Regions from separate parts of the Micromonospora cremea genome, predicted to be linked through region 1. Evidence: predicted binding sites of a transcription regulator. Region 1 holds the regulator's gene; the other holds the start of a gene.

The links. Region 1 encodes HspR, which represses chaperone genes until heat shock. Its sites were predicted from a motif close to TTGAGTNNNNNNNACTCAA; they were not measured.
Region 2: a site for HspR is predicted at 4,660-4,678, ahead of lon (endopeptidase La). Genes of this name have one in related genera too.

Annotation. Positions count from the first base shown of each region.
Region 1 is NZ_FSQT01000002.1:2,250,084-2,261,693, forward strand. Features, by position in the region: gene BUS84_RS23900 (hypothetical protein) at 1-337, opposite strand, end outside; gene BUS84_RS23905 (GTPase) at 395-2,080, opposite strand; gene BUS84_RS23910 (GTPase domain-containing protein) at 2,077-3,918, opposite strand; gene dnaK (molecular chaperone DnaK) at 4,139-6,007, shown strand; gene grpE (nucleotide exchange factor GrpE) at 6,056-6,814, shown strand; gene dnaJ (molecular chaperone DnaJ) at 6,899-8,083, shown strand; gene BUS84_RS23930 (heat shock protein transcriptional repressor HspR) at 8,114-8,554, shown strand; gene BUS84_RS23935 (hypothetical protein) at 8,688-8,882, shown strand; gene BUS84_RS23940 (hypothetical protein) at 9,007-9,438, opposite strand; gene BUS84_RS23945 (cation:proton antiporter) at 9,653-10,858, opposite strand; gene BUS84_RS23950 (cation:proton antiporter regulatory subunit) at 10,864-11,364, opposite strand; gene BUS84_RS23955 (epoxide hydrolase family protein) at 11,573-11,610, opposite strand, start outside.
Region 2 is NZ_FSQT01000001.1:1,878,069-1,889,678, forward strand. Features, by position in the region: gene BUS84_RS08625 (hypothetical protein) at 1-239, shown strand, start outside; gene BUS84_RS08630 (DEAD/DEAH box helicase) at 343-2,070, shown strand; gene lon (endopeptidase La) at 2,306-4,636, opposite strand; gene BUS84_RS08640 (manganese catalase) at 4,778-5,515, opposite strand; gene BUS84_RS08645 (sensor histidine kinase) at 5,600-6,331, opposite strand; gene BUS84_RS08650 (response regulator) at 6,430-7,038, shown strand; gene BUS84_RS08655 (histone-like nucleoid-structuring protein Lsr2) at 7,193-7,540, shown strand; gene BUS84_RS38975 (hypothetical protein) at 7,728-9,005, opposite strand; gene BUS84_RS08665 (DUF2726 domain-containing protein) at 9,298-10,170, opposite strand; gene BUS84_RS08670 (phytanoyl-CoA dioxygenase family protein) at 10,279-11,151, opposite strand; gene BUS84_RS08675 (Asp23/Gls24 family envelope stress response protein) at 11,330-11,610, shown strand, end outside.

The DNA.
Region 1 (11,610 bases):
ACGCCCAGCTGCCGGTGAGGTGCACCCGGCCGAGCTGGCCGGTCCAGGCCGGCGCCTGGCTGCCCGGGCGCACCCGTTCGGTGCCCTCGGCGTTGGGGATGAGTGCGGCGAAGACCTGCCGGATGGTGGTCGCCGCCGCGATCCGGCGGCGGGCGGTGGCGGCGAGGAACCCGGTGACGAACTCCCGTACGGCGGCGTCGCGGTCGGTCTCCGCGATCGCGTAGACGCTGCCCAGGAGGGCGCTGCCGAGCATTTCGGCGTCCAGCGCCGACTCCAGCTTGGTCACGTCGCGTGCGGCGTGCAGCACCGCGTCGTAAGGGGTCTGAGGCGTGGCCATGCTCCGACCCTACGCCGCTCGGGGGGTGCGCAGAGGAGTAGCGAGCCGTGCGGGGCGTCAGCGGCGGGCGGCGTCCCGCAGCGCGTCTCGCGCCTGCGCGTACGAGGCGAGCACGATCCGCACCGGGGCGAGCACGTACTCCTCGCCCACGCGGGCGACCTCGGCCGTCAGCCGCTGCTCGGCGCGGCGCCGGGCACGCCGGGCCGCCCAGCGGACCACCGGACGGGTCAGCGCCGCCACCAGGAGCCCGGCCAGCAGCCCGCCGAGCAGCAGCAGGGTGGGCAGTGGCACCTGCCCGACCATCGGGTTGTCCAGTGCGGGCAGGCCGAGCGCCCGCAGCGCGTAGCCGAGGATCAACCAGCCCAACCCGACCACGGCGGCCAGGGTGACCAACCACTGGACACCGCCGACCAACCGCCACCAGAGGGGTCGACGGCCCAGGCCGAGGTCGGTGCCGGCGATCGTGCGGTCCAGCGCGTCCGGCAGGTCGCCGAGGCGGGACCGGGCGGCGGAGGTGACCGCCGCCGGCCAGGCGGCAGGCAGGTCGGCGGCGGCCCGGTCGGCCACCGCGCGGATCGCCAGGCCGAGCGCCGAGCGCTGGGCGGCCGTCGGGTCCGGTACCGAGGTCGCGGCGACCAGGCTCTCCGCGGGGTCGGCGCGATCGCCGGCCGGGCCGGGCAGGTGCAGGCGGCGCAGCGGGTCGGGTCGCAGCCGCCGCCAGCCCCGGACCACCGGCCAGCCGGTGGCCGCGCCGGCCCGGTGCCGGTACGCCTGCTCCACCGCCTCGGTCACCGCCGGCACGCCGGCCGCGCCGGCCAGTGCCCGGTTCAACCCGCCGACGGCGGTGTCGTCCGGTCCGCCCGCCGGTCGGGCGGAGCCGACCAGTTCGTCCAGCGCGGCGACCACCGTGTCGACATCGCCGGCGAGCCGGCGCAGTGCCGCCTGTCGCTCGGCGACCGTCTGTTCCAGCGCGGTGCGCAGCCCGACCATCCCGGCCGGGTCGATGGCGGTGGTGGCCAGCAGCGGTACGCCGGTCAGCCCGTCCGCGTCGAGCAGCCGGCGCAGGTCGTCCAGGACCCGGGGCAGCTCGGCCGGGGGTAGCCGGTCGGCCTGGTTGAGCACGACCAGGGTGACGTCCCGGTGGCGGTGGAACTCGCGCAGGTAGCTGTCGTGGATGACCCGGTCGGCGTACTTCTGCGGGTCGACCACCCAGACCACCTGGTCGACCAGGCCGAGCAGCCGGTCCACCTCCAGTCGGTGGGACCGCTGCACCGAGTCGAAGTCGGGCAGGTCGAGCAGGATCAGCCCGTGCAGCGCCGTCTCGTCGTCCGCGTCCAGCGCGCTCTCCCGGACGAAGCGGTGCCGGGGCAGCACGCCGATCCAGTCGAGCAGCCGGTTGGCGCCCTCCAGCGCCCCCCACACGCAGGCGTGCGTGACGCCGGTCGTCGGGCGGCGGACCCCGACCGGCGAGAGCTCCAGCCGGGCCAGCGCGTTGAACAGGCTGGACTTGCCGCTGCCGGTGGCGCCGGCCAGGGCGACCACGGTGTGGTCGCGGGACAGGGCGAGCCGGGTGCCGGCCCGCTCGACCAGGGTGTGCGCGGGCACCAGTTCGGAGTCCGGCAGCAGGCCGTCCACCGCGGTCAGGAACCGGCGTACCGCGTCCAGGCGGGCGATCAACGCGTCGGGGTCGATCCGCTGGTCGCCCCGGAACGCCTCGCGTACCCGGCCGGCGATGTTGGTCACCGGGAGTCCTCCTCGTCGACGGCCGGCAGTGTGTCGCCGCCGGTCGCCAGGCCGCTGCGGTGCCGGGCCAGCTCGACCCGGCCGGCGGCCCGGCGCAACCCGTCGCCGGCGTCCGCGGCGGGGCGGGCGTCGGCGGTGCGGGCCAGGAAGCGGTCGGCCTCCGCGTCGAGCAGCGTCCGCACCCGCTCCAGCAGGTCGGCACGGGCCTTGGCGGCGAGGGTACGGACCGCCTGGTCGCCGAAGATCGCCTGGAGTACGGCCTGGGCTGCGACGGTGGTGCCGGCCCCGGTGGCCACCTCCAGCCCGGTCGGGATGAACGCGGTGGAGGCGAACACGGCGATCATCACGGCGAGCCCGGTGGCGTTCACGGCGTACGCGGCCGTGCGGGCCACGAACCGCTTGTCGCCGCCCTCGACACGGACCAGCTCCAGCACCCCGCGCTGCCAGTCCCGGACCATCCGTTCGGCGCGCTCGGGCAGGTCGTCGCTGGGGTGGGCGAACCCGGGGTCGAGCAGCCCGGCACCCGCCGGGTGCGCCTTCCACGCCGTGTACGCGGCCTCGGCGGCCTCGGAAGCGACCCCGCGCAGCAGCGTGACCAGCTGCGACTCGATGGCGTTGCGCAGCTCGGCGGCGGGAGCCGGACGACCGGTGACGGCGGCCACCACCCGATCCCGCAGGCGCCCGATCCGCGCCTCCAGGGTGCGGAACAGCTCCCCGGTGCCGACGAACTCCTGCCACCGGGCGAGCACCTCGCCGCGGAGCAGGCGGCCGTCCCGCAGGCCCTCCTCGACGGTCCGCTCGGCGCCCCGGTAGGCAGCCCGGACCCGCTCGTCCAGACTGTCGGCGGCGGCGACCTGCTCGTCGGCGGCGTCGGCCAGCTCCTCGACGGCCGGGTGCAGTGCGGCCAGCGCCCCGTCCAGGGTCTGCCGGACCACGGCCGCCCGGGCGTCGGCGTCGGCGGCCAGCCGCGCGAACCAGTCGGCCAGGGGCGCGGTGACACCCTCGGGCAGCAGCCCCTGACCGTCGACCCAGGTCTCCGGGAGCACGAACAGCGGCGCCCGGCCGAGATCCTGTGCGGTGAGCATCTCGGCCAGGTGCGCGGAGATCTCGTCGGTGGCCTCCGCGGGCACCCGGTCGAGCACCATGGCGATCACCGCACCCCGGGCCCGGGCGCTGCGCAGCAGCTCCCAGGGCACCGCGTCGGCGTACCGGGCGGCGGTGGTGACGAAGAGCCAGAGGTCGGCTGCGGCGAGCAGTTGGCCGGCGAGTGCCCGGTTGGCGTCGACCACCGAGTCGATGTCCGGTGCGTCGAGGAAGGCCAGCCCGGCGGGCAGGGCCGGTGCGGTGACCAGGTGCAGGGCGCGCGGGTCCTCGCTCGGCTCGGTGGTGCGGGTGAGCCCGGGCAGCAGATCACCCTGCCGGAACCAGGCCGCGTCGGCCGGGTTGCAGACCAGCACCGGTGAGCGGGTGGTCGGCCGGAGCACGCCGGCGGCGCTGACCCGGGCCTTGACCAGGCTGTTGACCAGGGTCGACTTGCCCGCGCCGGTGGAACCGCCGACCACCACGAGCAGTGGCGCGTCGAGCCGGGCGAGCCGGGGCAGCAGGTAGTCGTCGAGCTGGTCGGTGAGGGCGGTGGCGGTGTGCCGGGCCGGGCCGGCGGAGGGCAGAGCGAGCGGGAACCGGGTCGCGCCGATCGCGGCCCGGAGACCCGTCAGCGCGCCGGGGAGGCTGTCGTCCCCGGTGGTGGCGGGCGGCTCCTCCGCGGCGTCCGGCGGGCCGGTGCGGGCTGCGACGGCGGGCGCGCCGGAACGGGTGGCGGAATCGCCGTGCGTCGTCACCGCTAAAGCGTGCCCGACCGATGCAAGGGAAGACAACCGGACGGTAATAACGGCTGGGTTGCGTCGGGTCGGCTCAACCCAACTTGACGATTCGCCGGGGCGTGGCACTATTGAGTCAAGTTCACTCAACTTGTGGTGGGCCCGCTGCGGGCGGTGCCCGCCAGGCAGTCCGCGGGCGGTGCCCGTCACCTGCACAACCTTACGAAGCGAGGAAGCGAAGATGGCACGTGCGGTCGGTATCGACCTCGGCACGACGAACTCCTGCGTCAGCGTTCTCGAGGGCGGTGAGCCCACCGTCATCGCCAACGCTGAGGGCTCGCGGACGACCCCGTCGATCGTCGCGTTCGCCCGCAACGGCGAGGTGCTCGTCGGTGAGGTCGCCAAGCGCCAGGCGGTGACGAACCCGGACCGGACGATTCGCTCGGTCAAGCGCGAGGTCGGCACGAACTGGTCCGTCGACATCGACGGCAAGAAGTACACCCCGCAGGAGATCTCGGCCCGGACGCTGATGAAGCTCAAGCGGGACGCCGAGGCGTACCTGGGCGAGCAGATCACCGACGCGGTGATCACCGTCCCGGCCTACTTCAACGACAGCCAGCGCCAGGCCACCAAGGAGGCCGGTGAGATCGCCGGCTTCAACGTGCTGCGGATCGTCAACGAGCCGACCGCGGCAGCCCTGGCGTACGGGCTGGACAAGGGCTCCAAGGAGCAGACCGTCCTGGTCTTCGACCTCGGCGGCGGCACCTTCGACGTGTCGCTGCTGGAGCTGGCCGAGGGCGTCATCGAGGTCAAGTCGACCAGCGGTGACAACCACCTCGGCGGCGACGACTGGGACCAGCGGATCATCGACCACCTGGTCAAGACGTTCCGCGGCGAGCACGGCATCGACCTGAGCCAGGACAAGATGGCCCTCCAGCGGCTCCGTGAGGCCGCCGAGAAGGCCAAGATCGAGCTGTCCGCCGCCACTACCACCAACATCAACCTGCCGTACATCACCGCCGGCTCCGCCGGCCCGCTGCACCTGGACGTGACGCTCAGCCGCGCCGAGTTCCAGCGGATGACGCAGGACCTGTTGGACCGCTGCAAGGGCCCGTTCGAGCAGGCCGTGAAGGACGCCGGGATCAAGATCTCCGACGTCGAGCACGTGATCCTGGTCGGCGGCTCGACCCGGATGCCGGCCGTGACCGACCTGGTCAAGCAGCTCACCGGCCGTGACCCCAACAAGGGCGTCAACCCGGACGAGGTCGTCGCCGTCGGCGCCGCGCTCCAGGCCGGCGTGCTCAAGGGCGAGGTCAAGGACGTCCTGCTGCTCGACGTGACGCCGCTGAGCCTGGGCATCGAGACCAAGGGTGGCATCTTCACTAAGCTGATCGAGCGCAACACCACCATCCCGACCAAGCGCTCCGAGGTCTTCACCACGGCGGACGACAACCAGCCGTCGGTGCTGATCCAGGTGTTCCAGGGCGAGCGGGAGATCGCGGCCTACAACAAGAAGCTCGGCACCTTCGAGCTGACCGGCCTCCCGCCGGCGCCGCGCGGCGTGCCGCAGATCGAGGTCGCGTTCGACATCGACGCCAACGGCATCGTCAACGTGCACGCCAAGGACCTGGGCACCGGCAAGGAACAGAAGATGACGATCACCGGTGGCTCCTCGCTGCCGAAGGACGACATCGAGCGGATGCGCCGGGACGCCGAGGAGCACGCGGAGGAGGACAAGCGCCGCCGCGACGACGCCGAGACCCGCAACGTGGCCGAGGCGCTCCAGTGGCAGACCGAGAAGTTCCTCGCCGAGAGCGGCGACAAGCTGCCCAGCGAGAACCGGGAGCAGCTCAACGAGGCGCTCGGCGAGCTGCGCGGCGCCCTCGGCGGTCAGGACATCGAGAAGATCAAGTCGGCGCACGAGCGGCTGGCGCAGGTCTCTCAGCAGGCCGGTTCGCTGCTCTACTCGCAGCAGGCCGAGCAGGGCCAGCAGCCGGGTGGCGAGGCCGGCCCGGGTGCGACCGGGGCGACCGGCCCGCAGGCCGGTGCCGCCGGCGGCGCCGACGACGTGGTCGACGCGGAGATCGTGGACGAGGACGGCAAGAAGTGACCGTCGGCCTCCGACACGTATCCACTGCGAAGGGGATGAGGTAGCCGCATGACGCAGAAGCCACGAGCCGCCGACCCGGGCGACACCGGGTCGGCGCCGGGTGGCTCCGCGCCCACCGAGCCGGCCACCGGCGACGGGGAGCGGGTCGTCATCCGCAACAACCGCAAGATCAGCGACGCGACGGAGCCGGAGGGCGCCGCCGCCGACGCGGGCAGCGACGTACCGGCCGAGGGCCTGGTCGAGGACGCCGAGATCGTGGTCGACGAGATCGAGATCGAGGCGACCTCGATGGACGGCCCCACACCGGCCGGTCCACCGGTGGTGGACGCCCCGGCGCAGCCGGTGGGCGGCGGCGGCACTGGCACGCCGCTCGGCGCCGAGATGGAGGCGCTCCGGGCCGAGCTGGACGAGCGCACGCGGGACCTGCAGCGGGTGTCGGCGGAGTACGCCAACTACCGCAAGCGGGTGGACCGGGACCGCAGCCTGGTGCAGGAGCAGGCGACCGGCTCGGTGCTGGCCGCGCTGCTGCCGATCCTGGACGACCTGGACCGGGCCCGGGAACATGGCGACCTGGTCGGGCCGTTCGGCACGGTGGCGGAACAGCTCACCACCGCGCTGGGCAAGTTCGGCCTGACCGCCTTCGGCGAGCAGGGCGACCCGTTCGACCCGACCCGGCACGAGGCGGTCGCGCACCAGACCTCGGCCGAGGTCAGCGAGCCGACCTGCGTGCAGGTCATGCGGCGCGGCTACCAGCTCGGTGAGCGGCTGCTACGCCCCGCGCTGGTAGCGGTCGCGGATCCGGAATAGTGCGAAACGGTGACCGGCCTGTCCCGCCCGCCGCGATGCGGTGGCGGGACGGCCGGGCCTCGACGGTCGGAAGGGGGTGGACCGGTGAGTTCGAAGGACTGGCTCGAGAAGGACTTCTACGCCGTGCTCGGCGTGGACAAGGCTGCCTCCGCGGATGACATCAAGAAGGCGTACCGCAAGTTGGCCCGGGAGTCGCACCCGGACCACAACCCGGGCGACCCGAAGGCTGAGGAGCGCTTCAAGGCGGTCTCCGAGGCGTACAACGTGCTGTCGGACACCGGCCGCCGCCGCGAGTACGACGAGATGCGTTCGCTGTTCGGCTCGGGCGCGTTCCGGCGCAACGCCCGGGGCGCGGGCCAGCCGGGCGGCATGCCGTTCGACGTCTCCGACATGTTCGGCGGCGGGGGCGCAGGCGGCGACCGTCGCTTCGGCGGGGCCGGCTTCCAGGACCTGTTCAGCTCGATCTTCTCCGGCGGCTCGGCCGGCGGGCAGGCCGCCCCGCGCGGGCCGGCCCGGGGCCGGGACGTGGAGACCGAGGTGGCGCTGGACTTCGGCGACGCGGTGCGGGGCGTGACCATGCCGCTGACGTTGCGCGCCCCGGGCGTCTGCGACACCTGCCACGGCAACGGGGCCAAGCCCGGCACCCAGCCGCGCACCTGTCCGGCCTGCCACGGCGCCGGAGTGACCACCCGCAACCAGGGGTCGTTCAGCTTCTCCGAGCCGTGCCGCACCTGCCAGGGCGTCGGCACGGTGGTCGAGGAGAAGTGCCCCGAGTGCCATGGCAGTGGCGGGGTCACCAAGACCCGCACGATGAACGTGCGCTTCCCGGCCGGCGTGGCCGACGGCCAGCGGATCCGGCTGGCCGGGCGAGGTGAGCCGGGTGAGCGCGGTGGCCCGGCCGGTGACCTGTTCGTGCACGTCAAGGTCCGGCCGGACGAGCTGTTCGGGCGTACCGGTGACGACCTGACGTTGACCGTGCCGGTCACCTTCGCGGAGGCCGTGCTCGGCACGGACCTGCGGGTGCCGACGCTGGACGGCGCGGTGACCCTGCGGGTCCCGCCTGGTACGCCGAGCGGCCGGGTGCTGCGGGCCCGGGGCAAGGGCGTGGTCCGCCGCGACGGGCAGGCCGGCGACCTGCTGGTCACGCTGGACGTGGTGGTGCCGGCCCGGTTGTCGGACGAGGCGCGGGCGGCGCTGGAGGCGTTCGCCGAGCAGAGCCCGCCAGCGTCCAGGGAACATCTCGACGCTCGGGTGCGTCGGGTCAGTTAGTCCGGTGGGATGGACGCGGAGGTGAGCGGGATGTCGGGCGAGTTCCTCGGTTCGGGTGACCCTGCCTACGAGGCCAAGGTGCTGATGATCTCGGTCGCGGCCCGGATGGCGGGGATGCACCCACAGACCCTGCGCCAGTACGACCGGCTGGGGCTGGTGCAGCCCGGCAGGGCCGCCGGCGGTGGGCGTCGCTACAGCGTCCGCGACGTGGTGCTGCTGCGCGAGGTGCAGCGGCTCAGTCAGGACGACGGGATCAACCTGGCCGGGGTCAAGCGGATCATCGGGCTGGAGCGGCTGCTGGAGCAGGCGCAGCAGCGGGTCGCCCGGCTGGAGGCGGAGCTGGACGCCGCGTACCGCCGGGTGGCCGAACTGGAGTCGCTGGCCCGCTTCCCGGGCCGTGATCTGGTGCCGACCAACCGCACCTCCACCGCCCTGGTGGTCTGGCGGCCCCGCCGCCTGCCCGACCGCTGACCCGCTCTTCCGGTCCCGTTCTTTCGGCCCGGCCCGCACCGGATTTCTCGGCGCGGGCCGGGCCGTTCCAGTTAGCCTGTCGATACGGGTTCTATCGGCTTAATTCGGACCTACCGGCATAGCAGGGGGAGCGATGGCGGAGCCGGCGAAGGAGATGGCCCAGCAGACGGAGGACCGGTTGGAGGACCTGGCCGAGACCGTCCGCGAGAAGTTCGACAAGGTGACCGAGGGAACCTTCCGGGAGCGGATCACCGAGGGGCGGTTCGCCGACCAGGTCGACCACGGCGTCGACCAGGCCCGGGCCGAGACCCAGCGGAAGCGGGACTGACCGGTAACCGACGTGCGGGCCGGGACCCACGGGGGGTCCCGGCCCGTTCGCCGTGCTGAGTGAATCGTTGGCGACATCAGCTCCAAAGGGGCTGCGGTGCGGCGACCCTTCGATCCACGCGGCGTCAGCCGAGGCGGCGGTTCTCGCGGACCAGGCCGCCTTCGCACCAGTCCCGGTAGACGAAGAGATCCGGCCGGGCCAGCAGCACGCGGCCGTTGTGCGCCCAGATCTTCATCAGCTCGTCGCCGTCGCGCTCGGCCTGCTCGACCAGCTTGCGGAAGCGGCGCTTGGGGTGGGCGCGGAAGTTCGTCCGGATGCCGTCGGCCGCGTAGATGTAGAGGCAGTGCAACGCGAAGCGGCGGGCCGGGCACGTCGGATCCATCGCCAACTCGAAGAGCGTCAGTACGAGCCGGTCACCGGAGACCAGTAGGTCCCAGTCCGGTGGCATGGAAGCCAACGGCACCGAATCGGGCTGGTAAGCCCAAGCTCGCAACTCCGCCGGAGTCGGATCGACGGGGTTGGCGAAGCCGTGGAACGTCGACTCCTGCACGCTCACCGGCCAACCTTCCGCTTTCGCCCGCGTTGGCACTGGCCACCCGCGGACCCTGGCTGCTGCGGCGAAACGGTAACCCGCCGTCGGGTGCTGCGGTAGTCCCCGTGGGGAGCAATTCAGCAACCGTTGGCCTGGCCGGGTCCACCGGATGGGCGGGCGGGCCCCGCCCACCGCCGCTGCCGCGCCGATCAGGGAGTCACGCAGCGGCGGCGACGCGTCAGTCGTGGACCGGAACGGGCTGCCGCCGCTCGGCCGCCGCGCGGTTGCGCAGCCACCGCTTGAACCACGGGAAGTCGGGCAGCCGGGCCAGCATCGGCCCGGTCACCACGGTGATCAGGACGTACGCCGTGGCCAGCGCGGCCAACCGCGGCTCGACGCTGCCGGCGGCCACCGCGAGCCCGGCGATGACGATGGAGAACTCACCGCGGGGTACGAGTGCCAGGCCGGCCCGCCATCGACCGGGTTCGGCGATGCCGACACGGCGAGCCGCGAGGTAACCGGTGAGCGTCTTCGTCGCCATGGTGACCACGGCCAGCGCGAGCGCGGGCAGCAGCACCGGGGGAATGTCCCGTGGGTCGGTGACCAGCCCGAAGAAGACGAAGAACACCGCGGCGAACAGGTCCCGCAGCGGGGAGAGCAACTCGGTGGCGTGGTGCGCCACCGGCCCGGAGAGCGCGATGCCGACCAGGAACGCCCCGACCGCCGCCGACACCTGGAGCTTCGCCGCCAGACCGGCGATCAGCAGGGTCAGACCGAGTACGCCGAGCAGCAGCGCCTCCGGGTCCTTCGCCGACAGGGCGGACGAGATCAGATGGCCGTACCGGATGGCGAGCACCAGCACGAGCAGCACCGTTCCCACCGCCACGGCGAGCGCGATGCCGCCGCCGAGCAGGCCGGTGCCGGCCAGCACCGCGGTGACCAGCGGCAGGTAGAGCGCCATCGCCAGGTCCTCGATCACCAGGACCGAGAGGATCACCGGAGTCTCCCGGTTACCGAGCCGGCCCAGGTCGGCGAGGACCTTGGCGATCACGCCGGAGGACGAGACCCAGGTGATACCGCCGAGCACCAGGGCGGCCACCCAGTCCCAGCCGAGCAGCAGGGCGAACGCCGCACCGGGCAGTGCGTTGAGCACGCCGTCGATCAGCCCAGCCGGGGCCGCCGAGCGGAGGTTGCCGACCAGCTCGTTGGCCGAGTACTCCAGGCCGAGCATCACCAGCAGCAGGATGACGCCGATCTCGGCGCCGACCGCGAAGAACTCCTCGCTTGCGGCGAGCGGCAGCAGCCCACCGTGCCCGAAGGCGAGCCCGGCGAGCAGGTAGAGGGGGATGGGTGAGAGACCTACCCGGCGGCTGAGCCGGCCGAGGACACCGAGCAACAGCAGCAGCGCGCCGACTTCGACGAGCAGTGTGGTGGAATCGTGCATCCGCCTCAGCCGTCCGGGTCACTGTCGGCGAGGATGGCGGACACACCGTCGAGACCCTTGCGGGTCCCGACGACGACCACCACGTCGCCGGCCGCGAAGCGGAAGGAAGGAAGCGGCGAGACGATCACCTCGCCGTCGCGCAGTACCGCCACGATGGAGGCGCTGGTGCGGGTACGCGCCTTGGTGTCACCGAGCCTCCGGTTGACATACCTCGACCCGGCCGTGATGGCGATCTGCTCGGTGAGCAGACCGGCGGCCTGCTCCCGCAGCCCGGAGAGCTGCCCGAGCATCAGCGACGCGCCGAGGATGTCGGCCAGCGCTTCCGCCTCATCGTCCGTCAGCGGGATGTCCGCCTGGCACGAGTCAGGATCGTCGGGGTCGTAGAGGACGAGATCCCGGCGGCCATTGCGGTGGGAGACAACGCCCAGGCGGCGTCCGGACTCCGTCACCAGATCGTGGCGTACGCCGATCCCGGGTAAGGCAATCTGCTCGACTCGTACTCGCACCAGCCAAGGCTACCGCTTGGTGCACCACGCCCAGATCTTGGTCGAATCCGGCCCCTACGGCGGCCGTTTCCTTCCAGATGATCGACTCGGTTTCGGCGATGTCGCGGTGTCCCGGCAGCCTGGACGCCCCCACTTCCGGGAAATGGACGCCCAGGATGCGTCGGTGCCCACCCCGGCGGAGCAGAGCGGGCACCGGCGCACGCCGTGGTCAGCGAAGGCTGGCGAAGAACTCGCGGATGTCGGCGG
Region 2 (11,610 bases), on a different contig from region 1:
TGCTCACCACCCAACTGCTCGGATTGGCCGGCTGGGTCGCCCTGACCCTGGTCGCGGTCACGGCCGGCGGACGGACCGCCGCGTGGCTGGTGGCGTTCGGTTGGCTGGCGCACGCTGGCTGGGACCTGGTCCACCACCGCAGCGGCCGGGTGGTGCCGCGCGGCTACGCCGAGGGGTGCGGCGTACTCGACGCGGTTGTGGGCATCGCCGTGATCCTGGCGATCCTGACCACCGGCTGAGTCGACCGCCCGCCGGCACGGGGCGGCGGGCGGCACGGGGCTCCCGCGGGGCGTTGTGCCGGTCGCCGCAGCGGGTGCGGCGGCGTGATGAAAAGCTTGGCGCATGAGTTCCGCACCTGCACAGCACGACGCACCGACCGACACCGCCCCCGACGGCACCGACGAGGCGAACGCCTTCACGGAGCTGGGGCTGCGCGCCGAACTGCTGGGCGCGCTGACCGCCCTCGGTTACGAGGAACCGACCCCCATCCAGCGGGAGGCGATCCCACCGCTGCTGGAGGGCCGGGACCTGCTGGGCCAGGCGGCCACCGGCACCGGCAAGACGGCGGCGTTCGCACTGCCGCTGCTGCACCGGATGCCGGCGCACCGCGACGGCGGGGACCCGGTGGCGTTGGTGCTGGTGCCGACCCGGGAGCTGGCGGTGCAGGTGTCCGAGGCGTTCCACCGCTACGGCAAGGACCTGGGCGCCCGGGTGCTGCCGATCTACGGTGGGCAGCCGATCGGGCGGCAGTTGCGGGCACTCGACAGCGGGGTGGACGTGGTGGTGGCCACCCCGGGGCGGGCGCTGGACCACATCGCCCGGGGCACGCTGCGGCTGGGCGGGCTGGCCACGGTGGTGCTCGACGAGGCCGACGAGATGCTCGACATGGGCTTCGCCGAGGACATCGAGGCGATCCTGGAGCACGCCCCGGCGCAGCGCCAGACCGTGCTCTTCTCGGCCACGATGCCGTCCCGGATCGACGGGATGGCTCGCCAGCACCTGCGGGAGCCGGTGCGGATCGAGATCGGCCGGGAGCAGCAGGTGGCCGGCGAGGCGCCCCGGGTGCGGCAGAGCGCGTACATCGTGACCCGGGCGCACAAGCCCGCCGCGCTGGGTCGGGTGCTGGACGTGGAGTCGCCCACCGCGGCGATCGTGTTCTGCCGGAGCCGGGAGGAGGTGGACCGGCTGACCGAGACGATGAACGGCCGGGGCTACCGCTCCGAGGCGCTGCACGGCGGGATGAGCCAGGAGCAGCGGGACCGGGTGATGGGGCGGCTGCGGGCCGGCACCGCCGACCTGCTGGTCGCCACCGACGTGGCGGCCCGCGGGCTGGACGTCGAGCAGCTCACCCACGTGGTCAACTACGACGTGCCGTCGGCGCCGGAGTCGTACGTGCACCGGATCGGCCGGGTGGGCCGGGCCGGGCGGGAGGGCGTGGCGATCACCCTGGCCGAGCCGCGCGAGCACCGGATGCTGAAGACCATCGAGCGGGTGACCGGCCAGCGGATCACCATCGACAAGATCCCGACGGTGGCGGACATGCGCACCCGCCGGCTGGAGCTGACCCAGGCGGCACTGCGGGAGAGCCTGCTCGAGGACGACCTGGACCCGTACCGGGTGATCGTGGAGACGCTGACGGACGAGTTCGACCTGATGGAGGTGGCCCTCGCCGCGGTGAAGCTGGCACACGAGGTGACCTCGCCGGGTTCGGACGACGAGGAGGAGATCCCGCAGGCGCCGGTGCGCGGCCCGCGCGAGGGCCGGCCGGAGACCGGCGGTCGGGGCGGTGACCGCCGCGGTGGCGGCCGGCCGCGCTCGGGTGGCAACGGCGTCCAGGTCTTCATCGGCCTGGGCCGGCGCGCGGGGGTGCGCCCGCAGGATCTGGTCGGCGCGATCACCGGGGAGACCGGGATCAGCGGCCGGGACATCGGCTCGATCGAGATCGCCGACCGGTTCTCGCTGGTGGAGGTGCCGCCGGGGATGGCCGACGAGGTGATCGCCGGGTTGCGCGGCAGCACCATCAAGGGCCGCAAGGCCACCGTGCGCCGGGACCGCGGCGGCGACCGCTGAACGGACCGCCGGCGATCGACGGGTACGACGGTCGCCGGCGGAAGGATCAGGAGGGGTACGGGCCGAACCGGCCCGACGCCACGACCGCGGCGAGGACGAGCGACACCCTCCGGGGGACCGCCTCGCGCGGGCGAGGTGGTTGAGGGTTCGAGCACGACAGCACGGTTCGCCGCTCGACTCGTACAGCGACAGGCCCCCGCCGTCGGGAGAGACGGCGGGGGCCTGTCGTGGTGGGTCAGGCCGCGGCGAGCGCCGGGCCGTCGAGCGCGTCGACCTCGGCCGGACGCAGCGCCAGGGCGAGCACGTCGGCCACGTCGGCCAGGGTGTGCACGGTCAGCGCCTCGCGCACCTCGGCCGGCAGGTCGTCCAGGTCCGGCTCGTTGCGCGCCGGGATGATCACCTCGGTGAGGCCGGCCCGGTGTGCGGCGAGCAGCTTCTGCTTCACCCCGCCGATCGGCAGCACCCGACCGGAGAGCGTCACCTCACCGGTCATCCCGAACTCCGGGCGGACCGGGCGGCCGGTGACCAGCGACGCCAACGCGGTCACCATGGTGATGCCGGCGCTGGGGCCGTCCTTGGGCACCGCACCCGCCGGAACGTGCAGGTGGATCCGCCGCCCCGCCAGGGCGTTCGGGTCGATGCCGAGCCGGCGCCCGTTCGAGCGCAGGTAGGAGAGCGCGATGTGCGCCGACTCCTTCATCACGTCACCGAGCTGACCGGTCAGGGTCAGGCCCGGCTCGCCCTCCATGCTGGTCGCCTCGATGAAGAGCACGTCCCCGCCGGCGCCCGTGACGGCGAGGCCGGTGGCCACGCCCGGCACCGCCGTGCGTTCGGCCGACTCCGGGGTGAACTTCGGCCGGCCCAGGTAGCTGGCGAGGTTGCCGGTGTCGACGCGTACCGGCGCCGGGTCGGTCGCCAGCGCCACCGCCACCTTGCGCAGGATCTTGGCCAGGGCACGCTCGAGCTGCCGGACGCCGGCCTCCCGGGTGTACTCCCCCGCGATCAGCGCCAGCGCCTCGTCGGCGACGCTGACCTCCTCGGCGGTCAGCCCGGCCCGCTCCCGCTGCCGGGGCAGCAGGTGGTCCCGGGCGATGGCGACCTTCTCGTCCTCGGTGTACCCGTCCAGGGTGACCAGCTCCATCCGGTCCAGCAGCGGGCCGGGGATGGTCTCCACCACGTTGGCGGTGGCCAGGAAGAGCACGTCGGACAGGTCCAGGTCGACCTCCAGGTAGTGGTCCCGGAAGGTGTGGTTCTGCGCCGGGTCGAGCACCTCCAGCAGGGCGGCGGCCGGGTCGCCGGCGTAGCCGGCGGCCAGCTTGTCCACCTCGTCGAGGAGCACGACCGGGTTCATCGAACCGGCCTCGCGCAGCGCGCGGACGATCCGGCCGGGCAGCGCCCCGACGTAGGTGCGCCGGTGACCGCGGATCTCGGCCTCGTCGCGGACGCCGCCGAGCGACACCCGCACGAAGTTGCGCCCGAGCGCCCGGGCGACCGACTCGCCGAGGCTGGTCTTGCCGACCCCGGGCGGACCGGCGAGGGCCAGCACCGCGCCGGACCCGCGACCGCCGACCACGCCGAGGTTGCGCTCGGCGCGGCGGTTGCGCACCGCGAGGTACTCCAGGATGCGGTCCTTGACGTCGGCCAGGCCGGCGTGGTCGGCGTCGAGCACCGCCCGCGCCGCGGCCAGGTCGGTGTTGTCCTGGGTACGCGTCCCCCACGGCATCTCGAGCACGGTGTCCAGCCAGGTGCGGATCCAGCCGGCCTCCGGGGAGGCGTCACTGGCCCGCTCCAGCTTGCCGACCTCGCGCAGGGCCGCCTCGCGGACCTTCTCCGGCAGGTCGGCGCCCTCGACCCGGGACCGGTAGTCGGCCGAGCCGTCCGGCTCGTCCTCACCCAGCTCCTTGCGGATCGCGGCGAGCTGCTGGCGGAGCAGGAACTCCCGCTGGGACTTCTCCAGCCCCTCCCGGACGTCGGTGTTGATCTGCTCGGTGACCTCCTGCTCGGCCAGGTGTTCCTTCACCCAGCCGACCAGCAGCTCCAGCCGGGCGGTGACGTCTGGCGCGGCGAGCAGCTCGGTCTTCTGCTCCAGGCTCAGCCAGGAGACGTAGCCGGCCGAGTCGGCCAGCTCGGACAGGTCGGTCATCCGCTCGATCGCGTCGATGACCTGCCAGGCGCCACGCTGCTGGAGGACCGAGGTCATCAGGGCGCGGTACTCGCGGGCGAGCTCACGCGCCCGACCGGCGGGCGCGGGTTCGGTCAGTTCGGTCGCCTCGACCCAGAGCGCGGCACCGGGGCCGGGCACGCCGGAGCCGATCCGGGCCCGGGAGAGGCCACGGACGACCGCGGCCGGCTCGCCGTCGGGCAGTCGGCCGACCTTCTCGATGGTGGCGACGGTGCCCACCGGGCCGTACTCGCCGTCGATGCGGGGCACGGCGAGCAGCTTGCGGTCACCGGTCGCGCGGGCCGCGTCGACCGCGGCCTGGGTGGTCGGGTCGAGGGTCACCGGGATGACCATGCCAGGCAGCAGCACGCTGTCGGTCAGGGGAAGTACCGGAAGAGTTGCCATCGAACACCTGCTATCGCGTTGACTTGAGCGTGTCTCACTCAAGTAACAAAGCGTTCCCCTTGTTCCGCACTGTGACCCAGACCACTGCCGGGTTCCGGACGGCGGACCGGAAACAGCAGCTCACGCGCGGGCGCGCCGGCATCAGGTGGCGTCGTCGTCGAGCAGGTCGTCGGCCAGGTCCGGGGTGGTGCCGTACAGGCGGGGGTCGCCGGGTGCGAGCACCGGTTCGGGGGCCTGGGTGAACTCGGTGGAGTCGGTGAAGGCGTCGGGGACCGGCATTTCTTCCAGGCCGTCCTGCTTGAGTTGTTCGATGGCGGCCATCCACATGTTCTGGTGCATGGTGTCGCGGGCCAGCAGGAAGCGCAGCATCTGCTTGACGCCGGGGTCGTCGGTCATGTTGAACAGGCGGGCGACCTGCAGGCGGCCTTGTGCCTCGGCGGTGACGTTGAGTTGGAAGTCGGCCATCAGGTTGCCGCTGGCGGTGATGAACGCGGCGTTCCAGGGCACGCCGTTGCTGTCGGTGGGCAGGGCGCCGCCGCCGCCGTGGATGAAGTGCGCGGGGTTGGACCCGCCGTAGATCGCGGCGACCATGGGGTTGTCGTCGGCGGCTTCCTGCAGGGACAGGGGGGCGTTCTCCAGCAGGCGGGTGATCATGGTGGCGATCATCTCGACGTGGCCCATCTCCTCGGTGCCGACGTCGAGCAGCAGGTCCTTGTACTTGCCGGGCAGCCGGCAGTTCCAGCCCTGGTAGAGGTACTGGTTGGCGACGGTCATCTCGCCCCACTTGCCGCCCAGGATCTCCTGCAACCGGCGGGCGAACGCCGCGTCCGGGCCGTCCGGCTTCGCCTCGAACTGCAGGTCCTTGACATGACCGAACATCGGTCCTCCTCGGTGCCGGCGAGCTGGCAGGAGGACCATTCCCCGCCCGGTGACCCGGCCGGGCCAACCCGTGTCCCGGCGGGGTCAGCGCACCGGCCGAACCACGGGCAGGAGCACCTCCAGCGCCACACCGCGCGGCCGCAACCGGTGCACCCGTAGCACTCCCCCGTCCGCCGCCACCAGCTGTCGCACGATCCAGAGACCGAGGCCGGACACCCCGGCCACCGGCGCCGGGCGGCGCATCGCGGCCAGCAGCGCGTCGTCCACCCGCCCCTCGTCGGTGACCAGGATGCTCAGTCCGGGGCGGCGCAGCGCGGCGTAGAGCCCGACCTGACCCTCCGCCGGCCCGTGCCGCAGCGCGTTCTCCACGAGATTCACCAGCACCTGCCGGGTCCGCCCGGCGGGCACCGGGCAGGCGCAGGCCCGCCGGGTGGCCCGAGCCCGCCGCCGGTCCGCCGGCACCAGCGCGGCGGCCTGGCGCAGGATCCCGGCCAGCGGCACTGCCGGCTCCGGCTGCGCGCTCAGAGCCAGCGCGCCGGTGCCGGCGGCCGCGCCGCGCAGCAGACCCTGCAGGTGTACGGCCTGGTCGCGGGCCAGCTCGGTGATCGCCCGCCGGTCCGCGCCGGTCAGCTCCCGCCGCTCGTCGGCCAGTGCCCGGGTCAGCGAGGTCAGGGTGGTGACCGGAGTACGGAACTCGTGGCACAGCACGCGCAGCAACAGCTCGGAGTCAACCTGCGAGGACCCCCGCTCACCAGGCCCGACATCGGTCCGGCGCAACCCTCGCAACAGGCCCTGCAAACCGTGGCGTGCGCGCATCCACCCGACTCCCCTCGTTCGGTGCGTACCCGCATGATCGGTACCCGCTGGGGAACGGCCCAGACATGCCGGACGCCCCCGCCATCAGACTCGCGGTCGTGGACGACCACCCCCTCTTCGTCCGCGGCCTGGAGCTGCTGCTCCCGCTGACCACCGACGGCCGCGCCGAGGTGGTCGGCTCGACCGGCGACGCCGCCGCGGCGGCCGCCCTGGTCAGCCGCTGCCACCCCGACCTGGCGCTGGTCGACCTGCACATGCCGCCACCGGGTGGCACCCGGGCGGTGGCCGCGATCCGGCGGACCACCCCACGGGTGCGGGTGGTCGCGATGTCCGGCTCAGCCGACCCGGCACCGGCCTTGGAGGCGCTGCGGGCGGGCGCCGAGGGGTTCCTGCCGAAGACCAGCGAACCCGAGGAGCTGCTGCCCCCGCTGCTGGCCGTCCTCGACGGCTGGGCGGTGCTGCCGGCCGAACTGCTGCGCGCCGTGCTGCGGCCCTCGCGTGCCGCGCCGGTCGACCTGGACGGCGAGGAGCGCCGGCTGCTGCGCGCGATCGCCGCCGGCCGTAACACCGTCGACATCGCCGAGGAACTGCACGTCTCGGAGCGGACGGTGAAACGGATGACCGCCGCGCTGCTGCGCAAGCTGCGGGTGACCAACCGGGCGGAGGCCGCCGCCGTCGCCGGGCACGCCGGCCTGCTCGGCGAATGAGGCCGGGCCCTTCCCCGACTCAGCGTCCGTTCCCGGTTTTGCGGCAGGGAAATCGCGACGCGCCGAAATGAAATGGGACGCATATTGTTGCGGTTTCCCGGGGTGATAGGTCAGACTTTGGACACATCCCGCCACACACAGGGAGTAATTGGCAATGGCGAGAAAAGTAATCACGGTGCTGACCGACGACCTCGACGGTGGGAAGGCCGACCGGACCGTCGAGTTCAGTCTTGACGGCGTGGCCTACACGATCGATGTCTCGGACGAGAATGCCGGCGTCCTGCGCAAGGCGCTGGATCCGTACATCAATGCGGGTCGGCGGATCGGCCGAGGCCCGGTGGAGAACACCCGGACAGTTCGGCGGCCGGGGCGACCCAGCGGCGCCGGAATGGATCGGGAGCAGAACCGGGCCATCCGGGAATGGGCCGTCAAGAACGGCTACAAGATTTCCGAGCGGGGCCGGATCCCGGTCGAGGTCGTCGAGGCGTACAAGAACCGCTGATCGCACGACACGCGGACGGGGTCTCGCCGGAAACGGCGTGACCCCGTCGGACTTTCACCGGCCGTCTTCCGTCGAAGGCTCATTCCCCGGCGGCACCGCTGCGCGCCGGGGAGATACGCGGCGGCCGGTCACCCGGGCTGTCCGCCCCGGTGACCGACCGCCGCTGGTCGGCTCGATCTGTTCCGACCTAGCTGACCTCGATACGCACCGCGTCGAACGCCGGGGTCTGGTTGGCCCGTTCCATCATCGGCAGACGGTGCGAGCCGTCACCGGCCCACACCGCGCACTGCGCGGTGCCCGACTCGGGCAGACCCGGGATCTGGATGGTCACCTCGTCCGGCTGGGCACCACCGCGCCCGTCCTCGGTGGCGACGAAGAAGGCGGGCACCTCCTGCGGCTCGGGCGGGGCGGTCAGGCTGTCCAGCATCCGGCAGGCGGTGTGGAAGTGCCCGCGGACCAGGCCCTGGTCGTTGAGCAGCGAGCTCTCCACGTAGTACCCGCCCTGACCGGCAGCCAGGAAGCGGTCCCGGATCAGGTTGCGGGTGCTGACCCGCAGGGTGAAGGCCTGGTTCTGGCCGACCTGCTCAGGGAACTCGGTGATCAGCAGCGAGGGGTTGTTGGCGGCCGCGCCGACCTCACCGAACTCGGTGCTCACGCAGCGGTTGCCGTTCTGGAAGCCGTCGTGCGGCTGGAGCTGGCTCTCGTCGCAGTTGTTGGCCAGCACGCCGAGCCCGGCACCGGGAGCATTGCCGCCACCGGTGTCACCACCGCCAGTGTTACCACCGCCGGTGTTGCCACCACCGGTGTTGCCACCGCCGGTGTTACCACCACCCGTGTTGCCGCCGCCGCTGTTACCCGTCGGCTGCACCTGGCATTCGGCGAGCTGCGCGAGACCCTGCGGGCGCGGCCCGGCCCGGTCGATGGCGGTCGTGATGCGGTCCAGCACCGCGCGCCGCTTGGCCGCCAGCGGTTGCAGGAGAGAGGTGCGGATGACGGCTTCGCCCTTGCTGCCCTCGGCGGCCAGCCGGCGGTCGGCCTCGGCGATCTGGGTCTGCAACTGGGCGAGGTTGCGGTCCACCTCGGCCCGGGCCCGGGCCGGCACCTGCGGCAGCTTGGCCGTCACGTCCGGGCAGGCGATGGCCGAGCCGCTGCCGACCGTGCCGTCCTTGCCGTCCTCGCACTCGGGGACCGACTGCTGCCCGTCACCCCAGTGGTTACGCACCCACCGACCGTTCTGCCACGTCCGGGTGGTCGAGCCGTCGCCATTCGGCGCGGTAGCGCCCGGGCTCGGCTGCACACACTGTCCAGAGGCCGGCCGTGGATTGTTCGGCCGCCGGTCCTGGGCCGACGAAATCTGGGTCACGGCGACTACTCCACCGAAGACCACGAGCGTGCCGACAACGGCCAGCAGACGCTTGCTCCGCGCGTTGCCGGATGACCGGCGCGCCCGTGTGGACCTGCGCATCGAATTGCTCTCCTTCTCGATCCGGTAGTGGATTCCTGCCCTCGGCGGACCGACGGATGTGAGATGGCACGCCACGGCGGCGACCACCGCGACCTACCCGGTGACGTGTCGATGGCCGACGATGCCCTTTCCGCACCGTCTCCCGCGTCCCGTCGACGCGGATGGGGAGATCCTCTTCATTCGCGCAGGAGTACGGGACGGCGAGCGGGAAGGTTCAACCGACGCACAGGAAATTGCCGCGATCTGGCGCGGGCCGCGCCGGAAGGGTCGGCTGGATGCAGCGGGTAACGGATCAGTCGACGCAGAGGTGGTCGAACGCGAAACCGCCCACCAGCTCGTGCCGGCGCCGACTCAGCGCGACGATCTCCGCGGTGAGCTCGGCGCGCGGCAGCAGGTCCGGGTCGACGGGTTCGGTGACGCGCAGTCGTTCCCCGACGGCGACCGTGGCGAGGTCCTCGGCCAGCCGGGCCGCGTCGATGCCGCAGGAGAAGCGGTGCTCGGTCACCGAGACCCGCTCGACCAGGCAGGCGTCGGGGCGCACCTGCACCCAGCTCCACCCCTGCGCCGGGCCGTCCGCCCAGCGCACGTGCAGCCCCCGCACGATCGGGTCGGCCAGCCGCCGGGCGACGTACGCCTCGACCGCGGCCGCACGGGCCAGCGCGCCGAGGTCGTTGACCGGCCCGGTCCGGCCGTCCGGCAGCCGGCCGAGGATGTCCCGGAAACCCACCGGGGTCGGCTCGTCCCCGGCGCCGCCCGCCGCGTAGTCCCGCGCGTCGATGACGTACTCCACCAGGCGTCTGCCGTGCTCCGCCGCCCGCAGGGTTGGCGACCCGACCCGCAGTACGGGCAGCCCGACCGCCGCGCTCACCGCGTCCTTGAGTCGCTCGGCCCGCTGCTCCGCGGAGCCGGCGGTCGCGACCGGGCCGATCTCCACGGCGACGATCGGCCGACCGGTGTCGGCGGCGCAGACCACGAAGTCGAAGCCGGCCCGGCTGGCCGAACTCCACTGGCTGCCGGTGACCCCGGGTGGACGCCCCTGGACCAGCTCGCTGAGGCGGCGCGCCGGGTGCACCCGGTGACCGGCGCGGGTGAACAGCGTGTCCCGCTCACCGTCGGCGGGCAACGCCCGCAGCCAGCCACGGTCGTCGCTGACGGTGCTCGTCATCTGCCTGATCCATCCGCCGGTCGGTCGAGCCGGGCCGAGTCTAGGCGGTCGATCATGGCGCGCGCGTCGGCGGTGCGGCCGGGACCGCCCGGCCGGCCGGACCGGCGGTTACTCGGCGGCGCCCATCACCAGGCCCTCGATCGTGTGCTTCTGCCGGATCGGCTCCAGCCGGTCCACCACCGGGCAGGGCAGGTGCGCCCGGACCAACGCGGGCAGGCGCTCCCAGTAGGCGTGGGTGACGGCCATGTCGTGGTGTGCGGCGTTGCCCGCGCCGGGGGCGTCCACGCCGAGCACCAGCACCGGGCGGGGCGACTGGGAGACGTTCGGGGTGCCGCGGTGGATCGTCAGCGCCGACCGGGCGGAGATGTCCCCGCGCTGCGGGTACTTGCGCACCGCCCGCTGCTGGTACCGCGGGTAGCGCTCCCGGGGCGGGAACATCTCGTGGTCGAAGTCGACGCCGTCGTCCCACTGGGTGCCGGGGGCGATCTCGAACGGCCCCATCTCCTCCACCGTGTCCACGGTGGTCAGGTTGAACGCCAGCGAGGTGAGCCGCCGCTGCCGCCGGGTCTCCTCCGGCATCGGGAAGTCCCGGTGCCAGGGTTGCATCGCCGCCCCGGGGAAGGGGATGTCGAAACCCAGCTCGACGATCTCGTACTCCGGGCCGAGCACCGCCCGGCAGACCGACACCACCCACGGGTGGGTGACCAACTCGACGAAGCCGCGCAGCTGCTCCGGATGGATCTCCACGTACCAGCGTTGCGGGCCGCGGCCGACCGCGCCGTCGGGGCGGGAGCGTGCCTCCTCGAACGCGACGGCCACATCGTTGCCGACCTGCTCCGCCCAGCCCGGGTCCAAGGCGCCCCGGCAGGCGGTGATGCCGTCGCGGTACAGGTCGCCGAGCGCCTCGACCGGTACCTCGTCATCGCCGCTGGGCACGGGGTCGGCGGCGGGCGCCGCCGGCGGCGCCGGGGGAACACGCATGAGGCCTCCTCGGGACGAAGCGAGCGTTACAACGTTGTAGAAGCGTGTCAAGGACCATCGGAGCGCGCCAGTGCCCGGACAGCTGCTGTGACTCACATCACAGAGCAGCTGGGTTCCAGGGGTCGCCGCAGCGTGTATCCAGCGGGGTCGTCGGTAGCGGACCGGTCGGGAGGTCAGCATGTCGGAACGCCAGTTCGGCGTCCTCGCCGGTAACGGTCCGGGCGCTCGCGGGCGCCAGGGTGACAGCGCTCGCCGTGCCGGCCGGCCTCGGCTGGCCGGCGATCCGACCATCCTCCGGCGACCTCGCGCCGGCCGCGCAGGGCGCCACCACCGGCTCGCGGCGCCACCCGGCACCATCCGCCCGACCGCCGGCCCCGACCCGAGCGGCGGCACCGTCGCGACCGCCGGTCGGGATCCGAGCGCCGGGACCCGCCCCAGCGCCCGGACCGGCCGGAACGC